4 regions of the Zafaria sp. Z1313 genome follow, and region 4 is predicted to be linked to each of the others. Evidence: riboswitches for the same ligand, from Rfam matches in the RefSeq annotation. Region 4 holds a riboswitch; each other region holds the start of a gene.
The links. A riboswitch is a leader RNA that binds a small molecule or an ion and turns the genes downstream of it on or off. The one in region 4 is predicted to bind S-adenosylmethionine.
Positions count from the first base shown of each region.

Region 1: another riboswitch for S-adenosylmethionine. It lies ahead of ACQ3I4_RS10810 (hypothetical protein); the one in region 4 lies ahead of sfnG (dimethylsulfone monooxygenase SfnG).
Region 2: another riboswitch for S-adenosylmethionine. It lies ahead of ACQ3I4_RS15005 (hypothetical protein); the one in region 4 lies ahead of sfnG (dimethylsulfone monooxygenase SfnG).
Region 3: another riboswitch for S-adenosylmethionine. It lies ahead of ACQ3I4_RS08420 (OsmC family protein); the one in region 4 lies ahead of sfnG (dimethylsulfone monooxygenase SfnG).

Region 1 is NZ_JBNWUK010000010.1:34,426-39,744, forward strand. Features, by position in the region: gene ACQ3I4_RS10805 (DEAD/DEAH box helicase) at 1-3,102, shown strand, start outside; SAM riboswitch class IV at 3,228-3,371, shown strand; gene ACQ3I4_RS10810 (hypothetical protein) at 3,384-3,764, shown strand; gene ACQ3I4_RS10815 (zinc-dependent alcohol dehydrogenase family protein) at 3,748-4,836, opposite strand; gene ACQ3I4_RS10820 (TIM barrel protein) at 5,020-5,319, opposite strand, start outside.
Region 2 is NZ_JBNWUK010000022.1:25,762-31,080, reverse strand. Features, by position in the region: gene ACQ3I4_RS15030 (MDR family MFS transporter) at 1-176, shown strand, start outside; gene ACQ3I4_RS15025 (acyl-CoA dehydrogenase family protein) at 320-1,465, shown strand; gene ACQ3I4_RS15020 (pyridoxamine 5'-phosphate oxidase family protein) at 1,473-1,913, opposite strand; gene ACQ3I4_RS15015 (App1 family protein) at 2,022-3,134, shown strand; gene ACQ3I4_RS15010 (acyl-CoA thioesterase) at 3,131-3,595, shown strand; gene ACQ3I4_RS15005 (hypothetical protein) at 3,603-4,064, opposite strand; SAM riboswitch class IV at 4,078-4,196, opposite strand; partial or broken gene ykgO (type B 50S ribosomal protein L36) at 4,268-4,390, opposite strand; gene ACQ3I4_RS14995 (GTP-binding protein) at 4,387-5,112, opposite strand.
Region 3 is NZ_JBNWUK010000006.1:150,895-156,213, reverse strand. Features, by position in the region: gene ACQ3I4_RS08440 (helix-turn-helix domain-containing protein) at 1-328, shown strand, start outside; gene ACQ3I4_RS08435 (bifunctional 3-phenylpropionate/cinnamic acid dioxygenase ferredoxin subunit) at 341-679, opposite strand; gene ACQ3I4_RS08430 (MDR family MFS transporter) at 821-2,545, opposite strand; gene ACQ3I4_RS08425 (TetR/AcrR family transcriptional regulator) at 2,542-3,165, opposite strand; SAM riboswitch class IV at 3,313-3,429, shown strand; gene ACQ3I4_RS08420 (OsmC family protein) at 3,471-4,070, shown strand; gene ACQ3I4_RS08415 (aldo/keto reductase) at 4,114-5,109, opposite strand; gene ACQ3I4_RS08410 (phosphatase PAP2 family protein) at 5,196-5,319, opposite strand, start outside.
Region 4 is NZ_JBNWUK010000008.1:86,097-91,415, forward strand. Features, by position in the region: gene ACQ3I4_RS09875 (CoA-binding protein) at 308-808, opposite strand; gene ACQ3I4_RS09880 (O-acetylhomoserine aminocarboxypropyltransferase/cysteine synthase family protein) at 805-2,271, opposite strand; gene sfnG (dimethylsulfone monooxygenase SfnG) at 2,272-3,468, opposite strand; SAM riboswitch class I at 3,577-3,671, opposite strand; gene ACQ3I4_RS09890 (histidine phosphatase family protein) at 3,833-4,384, shown strand; gene ACQ3I4_RS09895 (ArsR/SmtB family transcription factor) at 4,416-5,319, opposite strand, start outside.

The DNA of each region.
Region 1 (5,319 bases), on a different contig from region 4:
GTCTACGAGGGCACCCCGGCCACCGCCGCGGCCCCGGCCTGGCGGGAGAGCCTGAACGGCCTGCTCGGCGCGGGCCAGCGCGCCGCGGCCGCCGCGGGGACGGCGCGCGGCGGCCGGCCGGGTTCCGAACGCGGGGAGCACCCGCCCGTGCAGCCCCTCGCGCTGCAGTTCGAGCTCCAGGACACCACCCAGACCGCGCACCGGCAGTGGGCGCCGGGCTCCGGCGTCGGGCACCAGCGTTCCTCCGGCCACCGCTGGCGCCTCGGCGTGCGCCCCATGGTGCTCTCCGGCAACGGGCGCTGGGTCCGCGGGAACCTGCGCTGGAACACCATCAGCTTCAAGACCTACGGCCTGACGCTGGACCCGGAGCAGCACCGCTGGTTCTGCCAGTTCGTGCCGCTCTACCGCGCCAACGGGCAGCTCTACTTCGGCGAGGACAACGACTGGCTCTACCTCGACGAGTTCTCCTCCCCCCTGCTCTGGATGCTCCTGGCGGAGGCGGGAAGCCTCGGGATCCGCTTCATCGGCGTGCGCGGCGAGACCCGGATCGTCCTCGGCTCGCCGGCCGCCGTGGCGCTCGCGGCGTTCCGGAACGGCGCGGGGACACCGGCCGGAACGGCCGCGGACGCCGGGCTGAGGCTCGTCCCCCTGCTCTCGATCGACGGGCGCCAGCTCGAGCTGGAACCCGGCGCGGCCGTGGGCCCGATCGGCAACCACGGCGTCTACGCCGCGGACGCCGCGCGCGAGCTGATCGTCCTCTCCCCCGCCGAGGGGCGCCTCGACGCGACGGAGATCGAGGTCCTGCGCCACCCCGAGGCCGTCACCGTCCCGGAGTCGGACATCGACGGCTTCCTCTCCACGGTCTACCCGCGCCTCGGCCGCCGCGTCGCGGTGCTCAGCCCGGACCGGTCCGTGGAGCTGCCCCCGATCGAGCCGCCGAAGCTCGTGCTGCGCGTGCGCTACCGCGGCGACGACACGGCCGAGCTGGATTGGGACTTCGACTACGGACAGGTCCCGGTCGACGCGGACACGCGGGATGCCGAGGCGGAGACCGAGCTCGAGAACGCGGCCCTCGAGGTCCTCGAGCGCACCCCGTCCCTCGCGGCGCGCGTCCTCGCCCCGCGCACCCTCCGCGGCCTCGACACCGTGGACTTCGTGCGGCGCACCCTGCCCGCTCTCGAGGCGATCGACGGACTCGTCGTCGTCACCCAGGGCACGCAACCGGACTACCACGAGCTCACCGAGTCCCCCGAGCTCACCGTCACGACCGTCGAGTCCGAACGCCGCGACTGGTTCGACCTCGGCCTCGTGATCGCGGTCGGCGAGCTGCGCATCCCGTTCGCCGACATCCTCCGCGCCCTCTCCCGCGGGCAGACGCGGATGCTCATGCCGGACAAGACGTACTTCTCGCTCGAACAGCCCCTCTTCGACAAGCTGCGCGAGCTCGTCACCGAGGCCGGACAGCTCACGGAGAAGTCCCACGAGCTGCGCCTCACGCGCTACCAGGCCTCGCTGTGGGAGGAGCTCGACGCCCTCGCGACCCACACGGAGGGCCCGGACTCGTGGTTCGCGGGCGTCGGCGCCCTGCTCGGGGCGGCCGAGGGCGAGCCGGCGGAACTACCCGGCACGCTCGACGCCCGGCTGCGCCCCTACCAGCACGAGGGCTTCACATGGCTCGCCCGCTTGTGGCGCAACGGGCTCGGCGGGGTCCTCGCCGACGACATGGGCCTCGGCAAGACCGTGCAGACCCTCGCCCTCATGCTCCACGCCAAGGAGCAGTGGGCGTCCGCCGACCCGGCCCCCGCCCCCGCGGCGCTCGAGGCGGCGGCCGGGGCCCCGGCGTCGTCCTCCGCCCTGGTGCCCGGCCCCTTCCTCGTCGTTGCCCCCACCTCCGTCGTCTCGAACTGGGCCGACGAGGCCGCGCGCTTCGCCCCCTCGCTCACGGTCGCCGCCGTCACCGACACCCAGGCCCGCGCCCCGCGGCGGCTGGCCGAACTCGCCGCGGAGAACGACGTCGTCGTCACCTCCTACACCCTCTTCCGGCTCGACGCCGAGGCCTACCACTCCGTGCACTGGGCCGGGCTCGTGCTCGACGAGGCGCAGTTCGTGAAGAACAAGGCGACCAAGGCCCACCACGCGGCCCGCGACCTGAACGCGCGCTTCAAGCTCGCCATCACGGGCACGCCCATGGAGAACAACCTCATGGAGCTCTGGTCGATCTTCGCGATCACCTCCCCCGGGCTCTTCCCCTCCGCCGTGCGCTTCGCCGAGCAGTACCAGCGGCCCATCGAGAAGCAGGGCCTCGACGAGCCGCTCGCGCGGCTGCGGCGGCGGATCCGGCCGTTTATGCTGCGCCGCACCAAGTCCGCCGTGGTCACCGACCTGCCGCCCAAGCAGGAGCAGGTCCTGCACGTCGAGCTCGCGCCGAAGCACCGGAAGATCTACGACACCCACCTGCAGCGCGAGCGGCAGAAGATCCTGCGCCTCGTCGAGGACATGGACCGGAACCGCTTCACGATCTTCCAGTCGCTGACCCTGCTGCGGATGCTCTCGCTCGACGCCTCGCTCGTGGACCCCGAGTACGACGGCGTGGCGTCCGCCAAGCTCGACGTCCTGTTCGAGCAGCTCGAGGACGTCCTCGCCGAGGGACACCGCGCGCTCGTGTTCAGCCAGTTCACCTCCTTCCTCAAGAAGGCCGCGGCCCGACTCGAGACCGAGGGCGTCGAGTACGCGTACCTCGACGGCTCCACGCGGCGCCGCGCCGACGTGATCGCGGAGTTCAAGTCCGGCCGCGCCCCCGTGTTCCTGATCTCGCTCAAGGCCGGCGGCTTCGGCCTGAACCTGACCGAGGCCGACTACTGCTTCCTCCTGGACCCGTGGTGGAACCCCGCCGCCGAATCCCAGGCCGTGGACCGGACGCACCGGATCGGGCAGACGCGCAACGTCATGGTGTACCGGCTGGTCGCCAAGGACACGATCGAGGACAAGGTGGTGGCGCTGCAGGACGCCAAGCGGAAGCTGATCTCCTCCGTCATGGACGAGGGCGAGGGCTTCGGCTCCGCGATGACGGCCGACGACATCCGCGGCCTCCTGGAGGCCTAGGACGCGTCATCCGGGGTCATCCGGCGGCGCCGAGGGGCGTTGTGCCCCGGAGTACGACGCCGGATGTCGGCCCGGGCGCCGCGGCCTTGCCACGGCTCCGGTACCGGTGCCTAGACTGGTTCCAGCTTCACGAGACATGGCGCCAAGCTCCGACTGGCCATGCACCAACCCCACTGCGAACCGCGGCACGTCCGCGGACCGGATTGTTCGGCGGGTGGTTCGGATGACGAAGCGGCCCGCGCGCAGCCGCGTCCGGGCAAGGACAGTCCGGAAGGAACGCCATGGCGACTCTTCAGCATCCCCTCACCGGCCCCGACGGGCCGGCTTCCCCGGCCTCCCGCGGTGCGGCCGCCGGCGCCACGACCGCCGCCCCGCGCCGGTCCGCCCGCCGCCCCGCGGCCCGCTCGGCGCCGCGCTTCGCGGGCGACTGGGTCTCCGCCACGCTCCGGCTCGACGCCCACCGCCGCATCGTGCGCCTGAATACGGGCGAGGTGGAGTGGCTCCTCGAGGCGGAGGACTTCGACGCCGTCTCCGAGGCCGTCCGCGGGCGCGTGCTCGCGGACGTGGAGTGGAGCCCGGACCTGCGCCGGCTCCTCGTCCCCGGCGCCCACGAGCGGGCCGGGACGTCGTTCTTCCGGCTGCGTCCTACGGGGTCAGCATGACCTTGATGGAACGCCGCTCGTCCATCGCCCGGTAGGCCTCGGCCGCCTCCTCGAGCGGCAGCACCGCGTCGAAGACCCGTCCCGGGTCGATCCGGCCCTCGAGGACGTCCTCGAGCAGCTCGGGCAGGTAGGCGCGCGTCGAGGCCGCCCCGCCGCCGACGGAGATGTTCTTGGAGAAGAGGACCCCGATCGGCAGCTCCGCGCCTCCCGCCGGGACGCCGACGAAGCCCACGGAACCGCCGGGCCGGGTCGAGCGCAGCGCCTGGTCCATGGACTCGGCGCTCCCGACGCATTCGAGCACGCAGTCCGCGAGCACCCCGCCCAGCAGCCCACGCACCCGCGCGGCGGCCTCCTGGCCGCGCTCCGCGACGACGTCGTCCGCCCCGAACTCCCGGGCGAGCGCGGCACGGTCGTCGTGGCGGGACATCGCGATGATCCGCTCGGCACCGAGCCGCTTCGCCGCGAGGACGGCACACAGGCCCACGGCGCCGTCGCCGACCACGACGACGCTCTTGCCGGGCCCGACCCCGGCGGCGACGGCCGCGTGGTGCCCCGTGCCCATGACGTCCGAGAGGGTCAGGAGGGACTTGAGCAGGGCCTCGTCCGGCAGTCCGTCCGCGCCCTCGCGGCGGTCCGCGGGGATCCGCTCGAGCGGGACGGCCACGAGCGTGCCGTCCGCGTTGGGGACACGGACCGCCTCGCCCTGGCCGCCGTCGACGGGCAGCCCGTGCTCGTCCTGACCGCCCCAGGAGGCGCGGTGCTCGCACGCCACGTGGACGCCATCGCGGCACGCCGGGCAGCGACCGCAGCTGTTGGCCCACGGGGCGATCACGAAGTCGCCGGGAGTCAGGGTCTCGACACCGTCCCCGACCTGCTCGACGATGCCGACGAACTCGTGGCCGATCGCCCGGGGGTCCTCCGTGGGGCGCACGCCGCGGTAGGGCCAGAGGTCGGAGCCGCAGACGCAGCTGGCGGTCACCCGCACCACGGCGTCCGAGGCCGCGAGGAGGCGGGGCTCCGGGCGGTCCTCGACGCGGATGTCGCCGGGGCCGTGGATGATGGTCGCGCGCATGGGTCCTCCTGCGGTGGCAGCTCTCGGGGTGTCCGGCGCCTGGATCCGGACCGGAGACCAGCCTATGCCAGACCGGCCCCGGGGGGCTTCCCATTTTCTCGCGGATCCGCCCGGCCGCGCCCCGGCGTGTACCGCCGACACGCCGGAGCGGATCTGCGGGAAACGGGAACCTTTGCAGCGTTGTCAGGCGAAGGCGGCGCGGAACGCCTCGAGCGCCGCCTCGGAGTCGCCGGAGGCGAAGGCCTCCAGTGCGACGACGCCCGTGTAACCGTGGCCACGCAGGGCGCGGGCGATCGCGGCGTAGTTGACCTCGCCCGTCCCCGGTTCGCAGCGGCCCGGGACGTCGGCGACCTGGATCTCGCCGACCCAGGGCAGCGCCCGGCCCACGAGCTCGATCAGGTTCCCCTCGCCGATCTGCGCGTGGTACAGGTCCAGGTTGAGCCTCAGGTGCGGGCTGTCGACGGCGGAGACGAGCGCCAGGGT
Region 2 (5,319 bases), on a different contig from region 4:
GCGCCGCCGGGGTCGCCGTGCTGGGCGCCGTCCTCTCGGAGCAGGTCGCGTCCCGCGGCCCAGGCGCCCTCGGCGAGGCGACCGCCGTCGTCTTCCTGATCTCCGCGGCCGTGGCCCTCGCCGCGTTCCTCTGCGTGGTCTTCATCAAGGAGGTCCCGCTGCGGCGCTCGGTGTAGGGCCTGCGTGCCATGATGGATCCGCGCCGCAGCAACCGCACCCCCACGGCAAGGAGGCCACAGTGGACGCCCCGAGCAATGAGTCCCCCGCCGACGAGTTCCCCGCCCAGGAGTCCCGCGCGGACGGAGCGAGCCCGGCGGACCTGATCGACGTCGACGCCCTGCTCGGCCCGGAGGAGCTCGCCCTGCGCGCCGAGGTCCGCGGCTTCGTGGACGAGGCCGTCCGGCCGCACATCGGCACGTGGTACGACTCCGCCCGCTTCCCGGCCGAGCTCGTGCCCGAGCTCGGGCGCCGCGGCCTGCTCGGCATGCACCTGGAGGGCTACGGCTGCGCGGGCCGCAGCGCGGTCGAGTACGGGATCGCGGCCGCCGAGCTCGAGGCCGGGGACTCCGGGATCCGCACGTTCGTCTCCGTCCAGGGCTCGCTGGCCATGACGGCCATCCACCGCTTCGGCTCCGAGGAGCAGAAGAGGCGCTGGCTGCCGGGCATGGCGGCGGGGGAGCTCATCGGCTGCTTCGCGCTGACCGAGCCGGACTCGGGCTCCGACCCCGGATCGATGCGCACGACCGCCCGCCGGGACGCCTCCGGCGACTGGGTGCTCAACGGCGCCAAGCGGTGGATCGGGCTCGCGAACCTCGCCGACGTCGCCGTCGTCTGGGCGCGGAGCGACGACGGCATCCGCGGCTTCCTGGTTCCCGGCCGGACCCCGGGCTTCACGGCCACCCCGATCGAGGGCAAGCTCTCGATGCGGGCCTCGGTGCAGTGCGGGATCGAGCTCGAGGACGTGCGCCTGCCCGCCGACGCGGTGCTGCCCGGGGCGCTGGGGCTCAAGGGCCCGTTCACGTGCCTGAACGAGGCCCGCTACGGGATCGCCTGGGGGGCCATGGGCGCGGCGCGGGACAGCTTCGAGGCCGCGCTGGACTACGCGCAACGGCGGATGCAGTTCGGGCGGCCGCTCGCCGCCTACCAGTTGACGCAGGCCAAGCTCGTGGACATGGCGCTCGAGATCAACAAGGGCTTCCTCCTGGCGCTGCATCTGGGGCGCATGAAGGACGCGGGCACGCTCTCGCCGCAGCAGATCAGCGTCGGCAAGCTCAACAACTGCCGCGAGGCCATCGCGATCGCCCGCGAGGCGCGCACGATCCTCGGCGGCAACGGGATCACGCTCGAGCACTCGCCGCTGCGCCACGCCAACAACCTCGAGTCGGTGCGCACCTACGAGGGCACCGACGAAGTGCACCTGCTCATCCTCGGCCAGCGGCTCACGGGCCACGCGGCGTTCCGCTAGGGCGGGGTCAGGACTCGTCGAGCTGTTCCGGCTGGTTGCCGAGGAGGAAGTGGCGGCCCGTGACTTCGCGCGGGGTGATCTCCACCCACGTGTCCTTGAGGGTCTGGACCCAGGGGCGGACGCCGGCGGCGCGGGCGAGCTCGATCTCCGCCTCGGTCTCCAGGACCCGGGCCGTGCCGCGGACGACGACGGACCAGGCCTGGTCGCTCAGGATGCCGTCCGACTCGAACGCGACCGTCGGGTTGATGGTGAGCCCGGCCAGCTTGTTCCCGGGGGCCGTGCGGAAGTAGAGCTTCCCCTCGTGGGCCGCGTGGTTGACCGGGACGATGTCCACGTTGCCCGCGACGCTGAGCGCGATCCGGCCATGGTGGGTGCGTCCCAGCAGCGTCCAGCACTGCTCGGTGTCCAGGATCATGACGGGCTGGCCGTCCTCGTGTTCAAACATCATGCCGCCCATTGTTCTACAGAATGTAGAAGAATGCGAGGGGTTTTCGGTGCCCGTTTCCGCCGCCGCGCGGTGACGGCCCCACGGCCGCGTGCGTGAAAGACTGGGGCCATGGCAGCACCGAACACCGTGAAGCACGCCCGCCACCTGGGGGTCCGCCTTGAAGACGGATGGCACGCGTTCCGCGAGCGAGGCGGCCGGAGCCGCGGACTCGTGGCCACCGTCCTGCCCTTCCGCGGCTACGGCGTCAGCGGGGCCGACGGCTGGGTGCGGGTCTTCGCACGTATCGTCCTGGCCCGGCCCGGCGCGTTCACGAACGGCCTGCCCAAGTCCAAGGTCGTCTCCGACGGCGTCCGCGGCTGGAGGAACTTCATCTCCCCGCCCATCCCGCACGCCGAGGTCGTCGCGGAGATCGGCGGGCGGACCTTCCGCGTCGACGCCGACCGCGGAGGCGTCCTCGACGTCAAGATCACGGTGGACCTGGCGCCCGGCTGGCACGCGGTGACCCTGCGCAGCGAGTCCTCGGAACCCGCGGACGTGTCCGTGTTCGTCGTCGACCGCTCGATCGACTTCGGGGTCGTCTCCGACATCGACGACACCGTCGTCGTCACCGCCCTCCCGCGCCCGCTGCTGGCCGCGTGGAACTCCTTTGTGCTCAGCGAGCACGCGCGCGTCGCGACGCCCGGCATGGCCGTGATGATGGAGCGGCTCATGCGCACCCGCCCGGGATCCCCGGTGCTCTACCTCTCGACGGGCGCCTGGAACGTGGCCCCGACCCTCACCCGCTTCCTCTCCCGCAACCTCTACCCGGCCGGAGCGCTCCTGCTGACGGACTGGGGGCCGACCGAGGGGCGCTGGTTCCGCTCGGGGCAGCAGCACAAGGTGGACCAGCTGCGCCGCCTGGCTGCCCAGTTCCCGCACATCAGCTGGCTCCTGGTCGGCGACGACGGACAGCACGATCCGGAGATCTACGCCGAGTTCGCCCGCCGCCACCCCGGGCAGGTGCGGGCGATCGCGATCCGCCAGCTCACGCCGTCGGAAGCCGTCCTGGCCGGCGGCCGCTCGATGGGCACCATGGACTCCACCCCGGGGACGCCGTGGGTGTACGCGCCGGACGGTGCCGGGATCTGCGAGGGCCTCGAGCGGCTGGGGCTGCTGGAACCCGAACGTGTCGCGGGGCCGCCCACCTCGGCGATGCCCGTCCTGCCGCGGAAGACGCCGTGAGCGGGCGCCGCCTGAGCGTCGGCGTGCCGATGCGGTGGGGCGACATGGACGCCTACGGCCACATCAACAACGTCAACCTGGTCCGCATGATGGAGGAGGCGCGGATCGCGGCCTTCGGCGTGCCGGGCGGGACGGGCAAGCCCGGCGCCGAGCCCGTCGTCGAGCTGTTCTCCACCGTTCCGGCCGACACGCAGACGCTCGTCGTCGAGCACCGGGTCCGCTACGTGGCCCCGCTGGACTACCGCAACGTCCCGGCCCGGGTCGACGTCTGGATCAGCTCGGTCAAGCCCGCCTCGTTCGACATCGCCTACGAGTTCCACGATCCCGTCGACGGCGGCGTCTGCGTGCGCGCGATCACGACCCTGGCGTTCTTCTCCACTGCGGAACAGCGACTGCTGCGCATCCCGGCCGAGCACCGCGAGGCGCTCGCCGGGTTCCTTGGAGAGCCGCTGTTCCGCTGAGGGCGGCTCAGGCCCCGCTGTGCAGCAGGCCCGCCGTGACCTCGACGAACCGCAGGCCGAGTTCCGGATCGTGCTCCAGATCGCACGGGGCCAGCTCGTCGCTGGAGAGGCTGAAGTAGCGGCGGCCGGCCCCGACGCCGGGGTCCTCCGGGACGCCGAGGATCCGGGCCGCCTCGTTCCAGGCGCAATGCCACCACAGCGTCTCGAACGGCTCGGAAGCCCAGCGCACGCGGTGGTCGAGCCGTTGGCCGGCCAGGTTCAGGAGCCGGACGATCTCGGCCACGTCATGGGCCGTGTAGCGTGCGACCTTCAGACCGGCCGTCATCACGGCCACCCGGAAACCGGGAAGGAACGCCGTGACGTGGGCCGGTTGCCACGCGGTGGGGTCCTTCCGGGCGCGGGCCAGGCGGAGCGGGTAGATGTCGTGTCCGTCGCGGTAGCTGCGACAGCTGCCGTCGGGTGCGTTCATGAAGGTGTGCCTTCCGTTGCTCTTGCCCGGAGCGGTATTGCACCGGACCGCTTCGTCATCCGAACCACCCGTGAAGCATGGGGTTGGTGCGCGGCCGGGTCGGAGCCCTGCGTGTGGCCGCATCTCGTGAAGCTGCCTCCATCCTAGCGGCCCGGTGCGACGCTTCGGCAAGCAACGCACCGGACCGCACCGGACCGGGACGGTCAGCCCTGGCGCGCCTTGAGCCGCGGATTGGCCTTGTTGATGACGAACGTGCGGCCGCGGCGGCGCACCACTTGCGCGCCGGGCTGCTACTTGAGGGCGCGGAGCGAGTTGCGGACCTTCATGGGGTTCCTCCTGGGATCGTGCTGCCGTTCTCGGACGGAGCGCCGTGCGGCGCCCCGGTGGTCCCGGCGCGGGACAGCTCCGCGTCGGTGAGTTCGCAGGCGGCGAGGGCCGCGGCGGCCTCCTCGGCGGCACCGGCCATGTCCGGGCCGGTCATCAGGAGCCGGGTCCCGGCCGCCCGCCGGCCCCACGTGCCGAGGTGCTCCATCCAGACGCGGGGTCCGATCCCGGTCACGCCGAGCCGCGCGGTCGGGGAGTCGGCGAGCCAGACGTCGCCGCGCAGCCAGGCGACGCCTTCGGCGATCCGGGGCAGGGTCGCGCGGAAGCGGTTCGCCTGCAGAGGCCGCCCGGCGCGGAGCTCCACCGTGCCGAAGGGTCCCCGGGAGCCAGGCGTGGGCGGCTCCGTGCCCGGCCCGAGTTCGGCGTGGAGCAGGCGGGCCCGTGGGGGCGATCTCGGCGATGAGCTGCATGCCTGGACGAACCCCGCCCCACCGGACTGGCAGCCCGCGGAGCCGCCGCCGAGGAGGTGGGCGAAGAGGCCCTCGACGAGGAGCACCTCGCGGCACTGCGCGAACGCCTCGATCAGGAACTCGCCGGCCGTGCGGTCGTCGGCGGGCAGGCTGCTGAGCCCGGATTCCCAGAGCGTGTGGCGGTCCCAGAGCTGGTCCTCGACGGATGCGGGGTCCACGGCCAGGGCGAGCGCCCGGGGATGTCCGTGCGGCATAGTACCCGTTCGCCTTCGAGCAGGTCGTGCACCACGACGACCGCGTCGGGGTGGTCGGCGCGGAGGCGGGTGAGCGCCTGGTCGCGGCAGTGGAAGTCGAGGGAGGAGAGGAGATGGAGGCTCACGCGGCCAGTCTATTGAGAATCATTCTCAAGATGCAAGCCGCCTGGAGTCCGTCCGGGACGCCGTCCGGGGCGGGGGCGTTTG
Region 3 (5,319 bases), on a different contig from region 4:
CGCCCTCTTGACGACTCCGGACGACACCGCCGCGCTCACCCCCTTCACCGCCTGGGCGCGTCTGGCCAGGGTGCGCCTCGGCGAGGCCGGGCTGGGCGCCGATTCCGACGTCGTGCTGGCCTTGGCGGGCTGCGGCGAGGTGGAGCGGGTCCGGCTCCGCGAGGCCGTCGGCGCCTACCTCGAAACGGGGAGCGTCTCCGCGTCGGCCGTGCGGCTCTTCTGCCACCGCAACACCCTCATGAACCGGCTGCGGCGCTTCACCGAGCTGACCGGCATCGACCCGACGATCCCCCGCGACGCGGCGCGGCTCGTCGTCGCCTGGTCCTAGCCAGGGGCCGGGCTATCCGGCGGGGGTCCCGGGGTAGAGGAGCACCCGCCCGTCGACGACCTCGACCTTATGCGTCCTGACCCCGGTCGTGGCCGGCAGGCACAGCGCGGCCCCGTCGGCGAAGGAGAACTTCGCGGCGTGGACGGGGCACTCGACGCAGTCGTCCTCGATCCAGCCCTCGGCGAGCGAGGCGGTCTCGTGCGTGCACTCGTCGTCGAGGGCGTAGAAGTCGCCGGACTCGGTGTGGAACACGGCGATGTCGTTCCCCGTGGGGTTGTCCTGGCCCTCGATGACGATCGCCTCGCCCTCGGGGATCTCGTCCACGGACCCGACGTTCATCGGCTCGGCCATCTCTGCTCCTTCACGCTGCCCGTCCGGGGTCCCGGCGGGTTCCCCTCCATCCCACACCGCAGGGGGCCGCGGCGGCAAACCGGGCCCCCTGGTGCCGCGCGCGGGATGCCGCGGCGGCGCGGGACGTGGACGACGCCGGAGCTAGCCCCTCGCGTCCCGGTGCGGCTCCGCCACGTGGCGGGCCGGGGACGCGGCGCCCGCGGAAGCCGGGGCGGCCGCGACGGGCGGGGTCGCGCCCTCGTCTTCCCCGCCGGCGCCGCCCTGCGGGGTGTCATGCAGGTGGCCGAGCTGGCCCTCGCCGAGGGACTCGGCCGGCAGATCGCGCTCGATCTTGGTCGCGAGCGGGTCCTCCGTGACGAACGCCAGGGCGAGCGCCGCGAGGAGCGCGAGCGGCGCGATCCACAGGAACAGCGGCACGAGGGCCTCGTTGTAGGACGCGACGATGAGCTCCCGCACGGGCTCCGGCAGGGAGGCGACGAGCGCGGGGGTCAGCGAGTTGCCGCCGTCGCCCGCACCGGCCCCGGCCGGCATCTTCTCGACGAGGAGCTCCTTGAGCCGGCTGGCGAAGAGCGAGCCGACGACGGCCGAGCCCAGGGTCGCGCCGACCTGGCGGAAGTAGTTCTGCCCGGCCGTCGCGGTGCCGACCATCGAGAGGTGGAAGGAGTTCTGCGCCACGAGGGTCAGCAGCTGCATGCTCGCGCCGAGGCCGATGCCCATGACGGCGAGGTACGCGCAGATCAGGGCGACCGGGGCGTCCGCGTGGATCGTGGAGAGCAGGACCAGGCCCAGCGCGGTGACGAGCGTTCCCGTGATCATGACGGCCTTGTACCGGCCCGTGACCGAGACGCGGCGGCCGACGAGGACCGAGGTGACCAGGAGGCCCCCCATCATGGGGATCATGAGCAGGCCGGCCTCGGTGGGGCCGAAGCCCGTGACCATCTGCAGGTAGGTCGGCATGTAGCCGATCGCCCCGAACATGGCGATGCCGGTCATGAGCCCGGCGACCGTGGTCAGGTTGAAGTTGCGGTTGCGGAAGAGGGCCAGCGGCAGGACGGGTTCGGCGGCGCGCGACTCGACCCACACGAACAGGGCGCCGGCGACGGCGGCCGCGGCGAAGAGGCCGAGGATCGTCGGGGAATCCCACGCGTAGGTCCCGCCGCCCCACGTGCCGGCGAGGACGAGTGCGCTCGTCGCGACGGCGAGGAGCGCCATGCCGAGGTAGTCGATCCGGCCGCGCTGGGCGGCGGAGGGGCGCGGGATGTGCAGCAGGAAGACGGCGGCGAGGACGGCGAGCACGCCGAGCGGGATGTTCATCCAGAACGTCCAGCGCCAGCCCGGGCCCTCCGTGAGCCAGCCGCCGAGCAGTGGTCCGGCGACGGAGGAGAAGGCGAACACGCCGCCCATGATGCCCATGTACTTCCCGCGCTCGCGGGCGGGGACGACGTCGGCGATGATCGCCTGCGAGAGGATCATGAGCCCGCCGCCGCCGATGCCCTGGATGGCCCGGCCGAGGATGAGCACGTTCATGTCCTGGGCGAGGGCGCCGATCACGGAGCCGCCGATGAACACGATGATCGCGAAGAGCAGGAGCGGCTTGCGGCCGAACATGTCGCCGAGCTTGCCGTAGACGGGCATCATCACGGTCGAGGCCAGGATGAAGGCCGTGATGACCCAGGCCATGTGCTCGACGCCGTGCAGCTCGCCGACGATCGTCGGCAGGGCCGCGGCGAGCACGGTCTGGTTGAGGGAGGCGAGCAGCATGGTGACCATGAGGCCGCCGAAGAGCAGGACGAGGTGGTTCTTGCGGTCCGCCTCGGGGGCGGGCGGCTGCGCGGTGGTGCCGGGCGTGGTGGTGGAAGTGGTCATGGCCGGGGACGCAGGACCTTTCTGAAGACGTCGGTGGATTCGCCGAGGTGGGCGCCGAGCTCTTCGAGCGGGGCGCCGGGGAACTGGCGGTAGGTGAAGCGGACGATCGTGGCGGCGGCCATGAGCAGCGCGCGGCGGGCCGCGGGGTCCTCGCCGAGCTCGGCGGAGACGGTGGCCGGGTCCTCGCTGAGGCGGTCGTTGACGGCCGAGTCCACGAGGACCTCGGCGTCGTTGAGGTGCTGGACCACGCGCCCGCGCAGCTCGGGGTAGCGGCCGACGAGCTCCTTGCGGCGCTCGAAGCGGCTCCCATCGCCGACCACGGTGGACAGGACCTCCGCCATGAGCCGCACGGTGCGCTCGAGCAGCTCGGCGTCCGAGGCGCGGAAGCGCTCGATGAACTCCTGCCGGAGCTCGGGGGCGCGCATCCCGAGGACGGCGTCCTCCTTGGAGGGGAAGTAGTTGAAGAACGTGCGCTTGGAGATGCCGGCGCGGCGGGCGATCGAATCGACCGTGGCGGCGGCGAGGCCGTCCTCGAGGGCGAGGGCCGAGGCCGCCTCGTGGACGGCCCGCCAGGTCTCGAGGCGGTTGCGCTCGCGCAGGCTCAGGGGTGAATCATGCATGGGTACAGTTTATGCACCAGTGCAATCTTTGCACAACTGCAGGCCACGTGACCTTGGCCGCCTCCCGTGACGGCGGATGACGAGGTGACCCCGCGTGACGGAAGTCCTTGCCGCGGCCCGGGCCGGAGCGTGAGACTCGTGGCCAGGAATCAAGAGACCCGGCCTGAAGGCCCTGGCCGGTCGGGCGGCAACCCTCCTCGCTGTAGCGGGGTGCCCCAGGTGACGATTCGACGCCCGCCGCGGCGGCGGGCGTAAGTACGGCGCACGCGCCCGCATGCGCCACGACGCGAAGGGCAGGACCCAACATGACCTCCACCACAGAACAGGCTGCGGGCACCGGCCAGCAGTCTCCCACCGGATCCGCCACCCCGAGGACCACCGACCTCGACGCCGAGCGCGCCCGCCGCCTCGACGACGCCGCGTCCTTCTGGGCGGGCCGCATCGGCGAGGACACGGCCAACGCGAAGGCCGTCTACCGCGCCCACGGCGTCTCGGAGCGCTCCGTCGCCACGCGCGTCACGGCGGGCCGCCACGAGTTCGTCGTCGACGAGCCCGCCGCGCTGGCCGGCGACGATTCGGACGCGAGCCCCGTCGAGTACGCCCTCGGCGCGCTCGTGTCCTGCCAGGTCGTGGTCTACCGGCTCTACGCGCACCAGCTCGGCGTCGCGATCGACTCGCTCGAGATCACGGCGGAGGGCGACCTCGACGTCCGCGGGATCTTCGGCGCCGATCCGGACACGCGCCCCGGCTTCACGGCGGTGCGCCTGACCGTTCACCTCAACGGGCCGGAAACCCCCGAGCGCTACGAGGAGCTGCACCAGGTCGTCGACGCGCGCTGCCCGGTGCTGGACCTCTTCGCCCGGCCGACCCCCGTCAGCGTCGAGCTCGCGGTCAACGCCGACTGAGGCCGGCCCGAGCGGCCGCGGCGGGCCGGACGACGGCGGGACCCTACGGCAGCGGGCGCCCCCGGGCCGCGGTCCACAAGCGGTACCAGTCCACGGCCCCCATGGCCGCGGCGGCCCGCTCCGCGCCGGCGCACGCGGCGATCCGCGCCGGGTTCGTGGTGCCGATGACCGGGCGGATCCGGGCCGGGTGGCGCATGAGCCATCCCAGCACCACGGCCTCGGGCGCGCAGCCGAGGCCGTCGGCGAGTTCCCGGACGACGCCGGACGCCTCCTCCTCGGGCGACGCCGCCCCGCTCCCGGGGCGGGGCGCGGCACCCGGGCCGGGCTCCGGCGTCGTACTCCTGCCCGAGTAGCGCCCCTGGGCCAGCGCGCCCCACGCCTGCAGCTCCACGCCCTCCGCGCGGCAGTACTCGATCGTGCCCTCGGGGAAGGAGAGCGCCCCGCCCTCGGGGTGGTTGACGAGGACCTGGGACTCGAGCCAATCGCGCCGGTGCAGGCCCATCTCGAGCTGGTTGACCGCCGGCGCCTCGCCGAGCGCGTCCTGGAGCGCGCGCATCTGGGCCGCCGACATGTTCGAGACGCCGAGCCGGCCGACCTTGCCGGCGTCCCGCAGCCCGGCGAACGCGGCCGCGACGTCCTCCATCGGGGTCAGCGGGTCCGGGCGGTGGATCAGCAGCGCGTCGAGCCGTTCGATCCCGAGCCGGCGCAGGATGTCCTCGACGCGGGCCGTGAGGACGGCGGGCGAGGAGTCGTAGCGGCCGCCCGACCCGTCGGGGCCCGCGAGCACGATCCCGCACTTGGACTGCAGCTCGATATCGTCCCGCAGGCCGGGCCGCTCCGCGAGGACCCGGCCGAAGACCTCTTCCGCCTTGCCGCGCGTGTAGATGTCGGCGTGGTCGAAGAGGGTGATGCCCGCTTCGAGGGCCGCGTCGACCGCGGCGTGGGCGGTGGCCAGGTCGCCGGCGTCCGGCGGCGCGTCGTCCCACCCGCCGCCGAGTCCCATGCAGCCGAACACCAATCGCGATCCGTCACCCGCCATCCCCCCACGTTATCCACTCCCGGGCGGTGATGGGCCGCTCATACAACGGAAATCGGGATCGTGATGCGGGGCCGGGGCGGCGGGCCTCAGCCGTAGACGAGCGTGCGGAGCAGGTGCGTCGCGACGCCGATCGCCGCCCCGGCCGCCACCTGGCCGGGGGTGTGCGCCCGCAGGACGAGGCGCGACCAGCCCACCGCGGCCGCCGCCGCG
Region 4 (5,319 bases):
ACGTACTGTCTCGCCGACTACACGTGAATTGGGCGGGGTGGGGGCGGCCGGGAGCGTCGACGGCCCACTTCACGTCGTCTCGACGAGACTGTCAGTTAGCGACGACTTCATGGGGTAGACCCCGTGGTTTGGGCGCGTATGTACTGTCTCGCCGACTTGACGTGAATTGGGCGGGGTGGGGGCGGCCGGGAGCGTGGGCCGGGGCTGTTGACCGTGCGTTGTGGGTGGCCGGGCTGGGCGAGTCAGCGCCGAACCGTGGGCGCCGACGCGTGGGGCCCCGGCGGTGTGCCTGGGCCCCACGGCGTTCTCAGGCGAGGACCTGCCGCTTCGAGCTGATGACGCCGGTGTTGAAGCCGGCGAGGTGCAGCCCGCCGTGGAAGCGCGCGTGCTCGATCTTCACGCAGCGGTCCATGACGACGTTCAGGCCGGCGGCCTCGGCGTCCGCGGCGACCTGTTCGTGCCAGGAGCCCAGCTGCAGCCACAGGGTCTTCGCGCCCGCGGCCTTCGCCTCCTCCAGGACGCCCGGCAGGTCGTCGTGCTTGCGGAACACCTCCACCAGGTCGGGTGCCTCCGGCAGATCGGCCAGGGACTTGTAGACCGGCTGCCCCAGGATCTCATCCACCACCGGGTTCACGAAGTAGACCGTGTAGCTGGTGGAGGAGAGCAGGTACGTCGCCACGAAGTAGGAGGCGCGGGAGGGCTTGTTGGACGCCCCCACGATCGCGATCGAGCGCGTGTTGTGCAGGATCTCCAGGCGTTCCGGCGCGCTCGGCCCCGACCAGGTGCGTTCCGCGGTCGATGCGCTCACCGCTCCGCCTCCTTCCCCGCGTCGGCTGCGGATCCGGGCGCGGCTCCCGCGCCGGAAGCGACCCCCGCCGGGACGGCACCCGGGCGGGCCGAGGGGATGACGCAGGCCTCGGCGTCGTACTCCGGGGCCGCGAAGGCCGAGGCGTCGAAGCCCTCCGGCTCCCCGCCGGCCTCCGGCTCCCGCTGCGAGGCGTCGAGCGCCTGGTCCAGGTCCCAGAGGATGTCCTCGACGTCCTCGAGCCCCACGGACAGGCGGATCAGGTCGCCCGGGACGCCCGCGGCCACGAGCTGCTCGGCCGCGAGCTGCTGGTGCGTGGTCGACGCCGGGTGCAGCACCAGGGTGCGCGCGTCGCCGATGTTGGCCAGGTGGCTCGCGAGCTGCAGCGCCTCGATGAAGCGCGCCCCGGCCTCGCGGCCCCCGGCCACGCCGAAGCTGAACACCGAGCCGACGCCGAGCGGCAGCAGCTCCTGCGCGCGGGCGTGCTGCGGGTGGGACTCGAGTCCGGCGAAGTTCACATAGGACACGCGCGGATCGGCCTCGAGCCACTCGGCCACGCGGCGCGCGTTCGCCAGGTGCGCGTCCATGCGCTGCGGCAGCGTCTCCACACCCTGCAGGAGCTGGAACGCGGACTGGGCCGGCAGCGACGGGCCGATGTCCCGCAGCTGCTCCGAGCGCAGCTTGGTCAGGAAGCCGTACTCACCGAAGTTGCCCCACCAGGACACGTTGCCGTAGCTCGGCACCGGTTCCGTCATGGTCGGGAACTTCCCGTTGCCCCAGTCGAAGCGGCCGGACTCGACGACGACGCCGCCGAGCGTGGTGCCGTGCCCGCCGAGGAACTTGGTGGCGGAGTGGATGACGATGTCCGCCCCGTGCTCGATGGGGCGCAGGATGTACGGCGGGGTGAGGGTCGAGTCGACGATGAGCGGGATGCCCGCTGCGCGCGCGACCTCCGCGAGGCCCGCCAGGTCCGCGATGTCGCCCGAGGGGTTCGCGACGACCTCGGTGTAGAGGGCCTTGGTGTTCTCCCGGATCGCGGCCGCGAAGTCCGCGGCGTCGTTGCTGTCCACGAACGTGGTGTCCACCCCGAAGCGGCGCAGCGTGACGTCGAGCTGGGTGATGGTGCCGCCGTAGAGCTTCGAGGAGGCCACGATGTGGTCCCCGGCCTGCGTCAGCGCGGCGAAGGTGATGAACTCCGCGGCCATCCCGGAGGACGTCGCCACGGCGCCGATGCCGCCCTCGAGGGACGCGATGCGCTCCTCGAACGCCGCCACAGTGGGGTTGCCGATGCGGGAGTAGATGTTGCCGTACTTCTGCAGGGCGAACAGGTTCGCGGCGTCGTCGGTGTCCTTGAACACGAACGACGTCGACTGGTAGATGGGCACCGCGCGGGCGCCGTGCTCGGCGTCGGGCGTGCCGCCGGCGTGCAGGGCGCGGGTGCGGAATCCGAACTGGTGGTCCGACATCTAGGCGGTGGCTCCTTCGAGGTGGGTTTCCGGCAGCAGCTCCGTGTTGAGCTCGGTGCCGTGGGCTCGGGCGAGGTCCGCCTCGAGCTCGCGGACGATCGGGAGGACCTCGCGGCCGAACGCGCCGAGCTCCTCCTGGAAGTGCAGGTAGCCGGTCAGGAGCAGGTTCACGCCGATCTTCTTGAACGCGATGATCCGCTCGGCGATCTGCTCCGGGGTGCCGATGAGCTGGGTGCGGAAGCCGTCGTTGTACTGGACCAGGTCCTCGAACGTGGAGTCCTCCCACATGCCCTTGCCGTCCTTCGTGGACTGCCCGGCCTCCTTCACGGCGGCGGCGAAGCCCTCGACGGCGGGGCGGTGCGCCTTGTCGATGATCTCGCGCAGCGTGTCCCTGGCTTCCGCCTCGGTGTCGCGGGAGATGACGAAGCCGTTGATGCCGAAGCGCGGCTTCGCGGCCGCGGTGCGCCCCCCGGACTCCGCGGCCTTGAGCACGCCGGCGATGTTGTCCTGGAAGCCCTCGAGCGAGCGGCCGTTGGAGAAGTACCAGTCGGCGGCGTGGCCCGCGGCGGCCTGCGCGGCGGTCGAGTTGCCGCCGAAGAAGATCTCCGGGTGGGCCCGGCCCGGCAGGTCCAGCGGCGCCGGGTTCAGGGTGAAGTCCTTGATGTTGTAGTACTGCCCGGAGTGGCTGAAGCCCTGCTGGGTCCACAGGCCACGCAGCACGTTGATGAACTCCTCGGTCCGCACGTAGCGCTCGTCGTGGTCCAGCCACTCGAGGCCGAAGTTCACGAACTCGTCCTTGAGCCAGCCGGAGACGACGTTCACGGCCGAGCGGCCGCCGGAGAGGTGGTCCGCGGTGATGATGAACTTGGCCAGCACGCCCGGGTGCCACATGCCCGGGTGGACGGCCGAGATTACCTTGAGCCGCTCGGTGGCGCCGAGCAGGGCCAGCGAGAAGCTCGTGGCCTCGTGCTGCTTGTCCGCGCCGTAGCTGGCGGCGTAGCGGGTCTGGGTCAGTGCGTACTCGAAGCCGGAGTCCTCCGCGATGCGTGCCAGCTTCTTGTTGTATTCGAACTCCCAGTTGGTGCGCTGCTCGATGGTCGAGACCACGAGCCCACCCGAGACGTTGGGCACCCAGTAGGCGAACTTGAGCGGTGTTTCCAGGTCAGCGACCCGGCTGACGGCGGTGTTCTCGGTCATGTGGGGGACTCCTTCGATCCTTGGTCGGATGGCGTGCGGCGTAGGCGGTTCCCGGGCAACGGCGCATCCTCCGGCGGCGGGCCGTGCGGGGGAAGAAGGCTGGCGCGTTCTCCATCGCTTCTGGCAGGAGCACCGTTCCGGCGGATTCCGGAGGGTTGCTGCGGCGTCATCGATCCAGATCTCTCGGCCGCTCGGGATGGTTGTCCTTCAGTGTGTCAGCGAGCCGCCGATCCATCAAAGAATGTTGAGCCGGATTGCGTCGTGCCGGGCGCGGGCCGAAGATCCTGCGACGGCGCGGCGGCCGGGTGCGTCACGGGACGACGGCGGGGCGCGGGCCGGGAGGTCCGCTGGCTACGCTGGGGGCATGGCACAACGCATCGTCCTGGTCCGGCACGGGCAGACCCCGTGGAACTTCGAGGGGCGCCTGCAGGGCCAGGTGGACATCCCGCTCAACGCGGCCGGCCGCGCGCAGGCGCGCCAGGCGGGGCGGCAGCTGGCGGAGGAGTACGACGCCGGATCCTGGGACGCGGTCGTCGCCTCGCCTCTGGGGCGGGCGGCGGAGACCGCCGCGATCATCGCCGCCGAGCTGGGCCTCGAGCCCGGCGAGCCCGAACCGGGCCTCGTGGAGCGCGGCTACGGCGAGGGCGAGGGCGTCGTCGTCACCGGGATGCCGCGCCCCGAGCTGGACGCGCTGCTCTCCACCGCGGAGCCGGAGGCCGAGGTGGTCGAGCGGGGCGTGCGCGCCTTGACCGGCTTGGCCGCCGCCCACCCGGGGCGCGGCCTCGTGGTGGTGGCGCACGGGACGCTCATCCGCCTCGTCGTCGGGCACTTGCAGGGCGCTCCGCACGCCCGGCTCGAGAACGGCCAGGTCGTGGAGCTCGACCCGGCGTTGCTGCCGGAGCTTGACGCGGTCTGAGGACGCGCGGGGGATCGAGGGTCCCGTCGGGCTACGCCCCGGCGAGGAGCGCCTCGCCGACACCGGCCCTGCGGTAGAACACCTCGCGGCCGGAACGCAGGGGGACGGCCAGCCCGCCCTCGGACATGACCTTGAGGTGGCCGTTGACGGTGCCCGGGGCGAGGTCCAGGGCGCATGCGAGCTGCTTCGTCGTCATCGGGACATCCAGCTGGGCCAGGATCTGCGCCCGTGTGGATCCCAGCAGCTTCGCCAGAGGATCGCCCGGGGCCGCGCCGCTGGACTCCCAGAGCCGGCCCACTCCGCGGGGCGCGTAGGTCAACGTCGGCACGAACGGCGCCGTGTTGAGCACCAGGGTCTCCGGCCAGACGAACGCGTTGGGCACCAGGATCAGGCCGGCCCCGGGTTCAGGCGGATCGATCCCGTCGCAGCCCCGGATAACCTCGAGCCCGCTGGGCGTGCGGACGACGGACGGATGCAGCGTCTTGAACACGTCGCCGATGCCGCCGCGGGCCATCTGGGCCAGCCTCCAGTCGATGTCCTCGAGCAGCAGCGAGCGCAGCCGGGGCCACCAGCGCCGGACAGCCAGCTCCCAATACCACTGGAGTGCTCCGACGGCACGATCGACTGCGGTGTCGACGTCCTCGGCGAGTTCCTCGAGGACGCCACGGGCCCCGGTGTCTTCCTGCCGCCGGAGCAGGGCCGTCAGGTCCCGTTCCCACACGGAGGCCGGGACGGCGGCGACGGCCGTGAGCCCGTCGTGGAAGGTGTCCTGGCGTTCCGGCGTCGGGGTGAGCGAATCGGCCATGAAGCCTGAACGGGGAACGAGTGCGGCGAGGACGCGCAGGTGCCCTTGTGAGGCCGGGTCGTCCGCCGCCGCGAGCGCGCGCCGCGTGCACTCGATCCAGGGGCGGTGGATGGCGGTTCCCTGCTGGAGG